DNA from 2 places in the Shewanella sp. ISS20 genome. Region 1 is predicted to be linked to the other one. Evidence: riboswitches for the same ligand, from Rfam matches in the RefSeq annotation. Region 1 holds a riboswitch; the other holds the start of a gene.
The links. A riboswitch is a leader RNA that binds a small molecule or an ion and turns the genes downstream of it on or off. The one in region 1 is predicted to bind cobalamin.
Positions count from the first base shown of each region.

Region 1 (3,416 bases):
TAAATTTGCTGAAGGTTTGCTGCAAATATTGATTGAGCTTGGGCCGCAAGTATTAAACGACCCACAAAACTACGATATTCGGGCCAATTTAATGTGGACAGCCACCACAGCCCTTAATGGCACCTTAGCCTCCGGCGTACCCCATGACTGGGCGACCCACATGATAGGTCATGAGTTAACCGCGCTGTATGATATCGACCATGCCCGCACTTTAGCCATTATTCTGCCGGCATTGCTGACAGTGACTCAAACGGCAAAACGCGAGAAATTACTGCAATATGCCGAGCGCGTATGGCAGATTCGTGATGGCAGTGAGCAGCAAAAAATCACTCAAGCTATCGCTAATACTCGCGCCTTTTTTGAAACCATGGGGTTACCTACGCGTTTAGCTGCTTATGATTTATCTCAAGCAGCAATCGATAACGTGTTAGCTCAGTTAGAGCAGCACGGCATGGTGGCCTTAGGTGAGCACGAAGATATCGATGTGATTAAGAGCCGTGAAATTTTAACCTTAGCCTTATAAGCCAACGGATAAGATTGTTATAGCTGTAATGGTTGGTGTAATTATTTCTGTAATTACTGTCTTAATAACCAATAGCGCAGTAGTTTAAAATGCGCGCGCTATTGGTAATTTTTTAATAATTTGATAATGTGAGCTCAGCTTGGACAGCATATCGTAATCGCACAGGGATATTTGCAGAGTCATTACTATGGATAGTCAGTCACCCCCAGTTGTTATCGCCAAACAAATAGTGACCATTAAGCCCAGTCTGCTGGCTTGGGCGCTCATCGCCCTCGTCGTAAGCTATTTAAGTGTATTGGGATTCAATCTTCTTATGCCCTTAGGTTATGCCATTTTATTGGTATTTACGGCGGCGTTTACTGCTTGCGCCTTTTATCTCGCTCACTGCGCTAAAAATCATTTAGTTCATATTCAACAAGATGATCGCTGTGATGGCGGTTCAAATTAATTAGACATTCATACGTATAGATGGCTATAATTCGAGCGCAAATTTTTTGCACTCGTCAACTTTAAATGGTGCCTGCTTTTGAGTGGGATAATCGGGAAATCAGTGCGATGCTGATACTGCCCCCGCAACGGTGAATGGTGAGTAAACAGTGCGTTTAGGCGTTAATAACTGTTTACGTGCGTAATAGCAGAACCTAAGTCCGGAGACCGGCCTTTAAAGCGATTTCAGTGATTTCGGTGGGCAGATCCTGAGGTGCGATTTCACGCAGGCTTAATTGACTGTGCGCGGCGATATTGCCCCATTTCCTTAGAATAAAACAGGTAAATGGGAAGATGACACAGATGAAAGCGACTCAACTCGCGGTTTTACTTGGGCTGTTATTAAATGGTCAAGTGGCTGCGAGCAATAACGATGTAGAACATATCTTAGTCTTAGGTCGCAGCGATGCCGACATTATGGCCATGGCTGCCAATGTGCAAGTCATAGGTGAACTCGCTATAGCCAATAGCGGTGCCACCAATCTAATTGACTTACTGCGCGGCGTAAATGGCATCCAAATCTCGGATAATAATACCCAAGCGACTATTGCTATGCGCGGCTTTACAGGCTCGCAAGCGTCCAATAACACCTTAATTTTACTTGATGGCCGCAGACTCAATAATATTGATCTTGCGGCGCCTGCGCTGCGCGCCATTCCCTTAAGTTTAGTGAAAAGCATTGAAGTCTTATCGGGCAGTGCCGGCGTATTATATGGCGACCAAGCGGTAGGCGGGGTGATTAATATCATTACTCGTAAACCTGAAAATAACGGCGCTAATGTGCAATTAGGCGGCGGCAGTTTTGAGAGTTATCAAGGCCAAGGCGACGTTTATGGCCGCTTTAATCAAGACTGGAGTTATTACGGTTCTGCCAGTTTACATAGCTCAGATAATTATCGCGCCCATAATGACTCCGACACCGGCTCTGCTTTAGCGCGCATTAATTATGATGATACTAAGAGCAGTTTTTACGCTGAGGCGAGTTATTTTGATAATAAAGTACAATCTCCAGGCGCGTTAACCGCCGCGCAATTTGCCGCCGACCCAAGGCAAGCGTCTAGTCCTGACACTAAAGACTATCAGCATGATATGACCAATGCTTGGCGTCTTGGCGCTAGTCATCAACTAAATTCTGTGTGGACCTTAGTGGCTGATGCCGATTATAGCGATAGCTTAGTGACCTCTGTGAACTGGGGCAGCGCTGGGCGCAATGAGCGCAGCCTTTTTAGTATCATGCCTAAGGTGTTAGCTAACTTTGCGACCGACCGCGGCCCTATGACCATGATAGTGGGCGGTGATTTTACCCGCGGCACTTCAGAATTTAGTTTTGGGCGTGAAAATACCCAAAGCGTGAGCAGTGGCTATGTGCAGGCCACTGTGCCATTAAACTCAAGCTTAAGTTATGTGGTGGGTGGCCGTTACGCTGAAGCGCGCGATCATTTGTTTGATAATAACGTATACCCAGGTGGGGTTGAGTTATCACAAGATGCGACCGCTTTTGAATTGGGGCTAAATTATCGTCCAAGCAATGATGTGCGTTGGTACATTCGCATGGATGATAACTTTCGCTTTGCCAAAGTGGATGAGCAAGCTTACACCCCTAAAGGTGTGATTGGGCTTAAACCACAAACTGGGCGCTCTTATGAAACTGGAGTGGACTGGGCGTATTCCGCGCTTAATTTAAGCCTTAACCTTTATCGCTTAGATTTAGAAGATGAAATTATCTTTGATAGTAATCCCGAATTAACCCCAGAAGGTGGCGCCTTTAATGGCGCCAATATTAATGCTGAAGCATCGCGGCGCTATGGCGTTAATACCTCAGCGACGTGGCAATTACCGCAAGACTTTGAGCTGATTGGTGAGTATCAATATATCGATGCTAAGTTAACCGAAGGGGTTAATCAAAATAAGCGTTTATCTTGGGTGGCGCCGCACACAGGGCGAGTGCAACTGAGCCAAACACTTGGTGAGCATTGGCAGTGGCAAGTTGAAGGGGTATTTACTTCATCACGCTTTGTGGAAGGTGATAGTGCCAATGTTGATAGTAAATTGCCGTCTTACGGATTAATGAATCTGGCGGCGAATTATTATTTGGATGATTGGAGCTTGAGCATGCGTATTGATAACGTATTGGATAAGCAATATGTGGCTTCTAGTTATTACAGTGCAAACGGCAATGGCTATTATTCTGGTACGGGTCGCAATCTGCAATTGACCCTGCAATATCAGTTTTAACTAAGATTCGCCCGAGAGGATTAGCAAGATTGTTAATATCTCGGGCGCAATACTTGTAAAAGCTTGACCCTATGGTTATTTTTAGGGGAGACACTTGTGTTAGCACACGATAAAAATAACCATAATCAGGCTCCCTCTATCATGACAGAATTAGAGCAGTTGGTGTTCCAGC
Region 1 is NZ_JAWRZK010000001.1:1,958,187-1,961,602, reverse strand. Features, by position in the region: gene AC1HDP_RS09090 (iron-containing alcohol dehydrogenase) at 1-523, shown strand, start outside; gene AC1HDP_RS09085 (hypothetical protein) at 711-971, shown strand; cobalamin riboswitch at 1,021-1,200, shown strand; gene AC1HDP_RS09080 (TonB-dependent receptor family protein) at 1,304-3,244, shown strand; gene AC1HDP_RS09075 (HDOD domain-containing protein) at 3,386-3,416, shown strand, end outside.

Region 2 (3,416 bases), 220 kb from region 1:
ACCTTTAACATCGGTATGCCAATCCTTAAAGCGCTCACCGCGGTAATCGGCTTCTTGTAATTGATGGCCTTGGATCATAGTGCCCATGGCGCCATCGAGCACCAGAATGCGCTCGGTCAATGCTTGGGTTAATGCCGCGCGTACAGAATTACCTTGTTGAGCTTGAGATTCGCGTTCCATGATCATCTTCCTGCTAGTTATTATCGTGCTAACTGTTATTTATCTTATAGTTATCGGCCAATCCACTATGGAGTAGCCGCGCTTTAGATGCCAGTTTTTGTTGTGATCTTGTTGTGGTTATTGCCTTGTTCGGTAATCTTACCCACCTAGTTTTGTGTCTCTGGTCTAAAATGTTTTGGATGTTTAAACGTATAGACGTCTATAATCATGTTTTTTGATGGCTAATGCAAGTAGGGGCATCACAGTACCAAGCTCAGCTTAATTGGTGGAGACTGGCTAGCTTAAGTTGGCTTAAATTGGCTTAAGTGAGTTTTCCGGAGTGAGTTAACTGGAATGAGTTAGTCAGATTAGCTAACTGAGATGGCGCTAATACTGGTAGCCAATGGCACTTGGCTACCACTGTTTTTAATTGATTGTTTTATGCAACTGCGAGGGGCTAATGCCAAGAGCTACTACTAGTGCTACAAACACCACCATTGATGCTACAAAATCAGATGGGGATAGCACTGAGTTTACCAACGTGCGCATTATGCTGTTTCGACACGGGCAGTGTCATGGCGGCGCAATCTTTCGTGGCCATAGCGATGTCGCGCCGAGCGCGCTTGGCTTGCAACAATTGCAGCAAGCCCTGACTCATAGCTATGCGCGCTTGGGCGCACCTCATTTGATTGTGAGCTCAGATCTTGGGCGCTGCCGCCAAGGGCTGATGACGTTTTATCAGCAGCATTGGCCGAATGGCGCAGGGCCCAAGGTTGAAGTGACTGAGCAATTACGTGAGCTTAATTATGGCGATTGGGACGGGCAGTTAATTAGCAATATTTATCAGCACACGCCAAGCGCCGTTGAAGATTTTTATGCCGACCCTTGGGCATTTGCGCCGCCAAATGCTGAAACCATGGCAGCCTTTGCCGCGCGGCTTGATAGCCTGTGGCAGCAAGTGTTGACCAGTGTTCTTACGCGCGCGCCTGCTAATCGCCATAATCACAGTACGCCGTGTGTGTGGCTAGTCACTCATGGCGGCGTGATGCGCTACTTAATGGCTAAAGCCTTAGGGCTTGGGCAGCATGCCGGTATTTATAGTCAGTTACAGCTAGGCTATGGCGCTGAGGTGGAAATCATGGCTTGTTTAGATAAAGGTCAGTGGCATTTACGCTTGATTTGGCCAAGCGCGGCTGGCTGAAGCTAAAAAGGGCGTGGTATCTGAGTTTACAGCTTAACAGTGCAAGGTTTAGCACCTAAGGGTGATAGCGCTTAACACTCAACACTCAACACTTAACAGTAACTTGAGCGCAAAAATTACGTTAGAATTGCCCGCGGCTTGGCTTGGGCTTTCGCTAAAAATACAAACACAAACTCGAACTAAGCTTGCCACACAATCGAGTCAAAGGTGCCAAGGCAGCATGCTGCAACTTGGCGATAAAGGGAATCGGGGAGCGTTAGCTCATAAGCCCGAACTGTACCCGCAACTGTAAGAGCTTAGGCTCAAGTCAGAATACCTGCCTTTGACAACCACTTATCATGCTAGGCGGGTCACCTAGCCGGAGAGACACAGTGAATCACAGCGCAATTTCAATGGCTCGCGCCCCTCTTGACGCCAAGCTTGGCCGCACCGCTTATTTGCTCGGGGCGCGCCATGGCATCGCTTGAGGTTAACGGCTTACACTGGCAAGTGGGCGATCGCGCCTTACTCGATGCTATCGCTTTTTCTGTAAAGACAGGGCAAATGCTTGGCATTATTGGCCCCAATGGCGCGGGTAAGTCATCATTGCTGCGCTGCCTTTACCGCTATATAGTGCCAACAGCGGCCACTATTGAGCTTAATGGCGAGCCGATTGCTCAGTATTCTGCCAAGGAATTTGCCCGTAAAGTCGCTGTGGTGCAGCAAGATACTCCTGTTGAACTGGATATGACGGTTGAGCAACTAGTGGCTCTAGGGTTAACGCCGCATAAAGGTTGGTTTGCTTCACTTACCGCCAGCGATAAAGCCAATATTGCAGCCGTGCTTGAGCGCGTGGGCATCTCCCTATTAGCAAAGCGCCCTTATCACGGCCTATCGGGCGGCGAGAAACAGCGCGCCTTAATTGCCAGAGCCTTATTGCAGCAACCGCAATTACTCATCTTAGATGAACCCACCAATCATCTGGATATTCGCTATCAAATCCAAATTATGGAATTAGTGCATTCGCTGGATATGACAGTCATAGCCTCGATTCACGATCTCAATTTAGCCAGCGCCTTGTGCGATCAGTTATTAATGCTTAATCACGGCCAAGTAGTGGCCATGGGCACGCCCGCAGAAGTGCTGACAGAAGCGCGCATTGCCGATGTCTTTGGTGTGTGCTGTCAGCTAGTTAAGCATCCGCAGCACTCGCGCCCATGTATTCAATATTTTTACGGTTATGAATTTCAAAATCGATCGCCTAACCAAGTCTCTAGCCAATCACTTCATCAAGGGATTAATCAGCACAAGGTCAATAACTAACATGCTGTTTAAGACACATATCAAAGCAAGCACTCTGGCTGGGCTCAGTTATAGCGCCGCCTTAGTGATGATGTTACTGGGCTTGTTATTGAGTTTATTATTGAGCTTATTGCTGGCCAGCAGTTTCGGGGCTGTGCCTTTATCTATGAGTCATATTCTCAAGGATGTAATGAGTTTTATCACAGGTGCCGCGCCGGATTCATTAAGCTGGCAAATATGGTGGCAACTGCGTTTACCGCGGGTTTTACTCGCCTTTATCGCAGGCGCAGGCTTATCCATAGCGGGCGCCGTATTACAAATGGTGACTCGTAACCCATTGGCCGACCCTTATTTATTTGGTATCTCATCGGGGGCCTCATTAGGGGCTGTGGTTGTTATGACCTCGGCGCTCGGTAGCGCGGCATTGTCTTGGTTAAGTTTGCCCATAGGCGCTTTTATTGGCGCGAGTCTATCAGCGCTTTTAGTGTTAGGCGTTAGCGGCAAAGGCTTGCATGGACAGGTGGAACGCATGCTATTAGCTGGGGTGGCCACATCCTTTATGTTTGCCGCCTTGGCGAGCTTATTGCTGTATTTCTCTGATCCTATGGCTGCGGCCTCTGTGCTGTTTTGGACCTTGGGCAGCTTTAGCGCTGCTACTTGGCAAGGGTTATTACTGCCAAGCGTGGTAGTGCTTGTGAGCCTTGGCATATTGCTAGCGATGAAACGGCAGTTATTAGCCATGTTAGGCGGCGATGAAACTGCCCATACTTTAGGC
Region 2 is NZ_JAWRZK010000001.1:2,176,225-2,179,640, reverse strand. Features, by position in the region: gene metH (methionine synthase) at 1-180, opposite strand, end outside; gene AC1HDP_RS10105 (histidine phosphatase family protein) at 620-1,360, shown strand; cobalamin riboswitch at 1,549-1,698, shown strand; gene AC1HDP_RS10100 (ABC transporter ATP-binding protein) at 1,814-2,662, shown strand; gene AC1HDP_RS10095 (FecCD family ABC transporter permease) at 2,730-3,416, shown strand, end outside.
Region 2: another riboswitch for cobalamin. It lies ahead of AC1HDP_RS10100 (ABC transporter ATP-binding protein); the one in region 1 lies ahead of AC1HDP_RS09080 (TonB-dependent receptor family protein).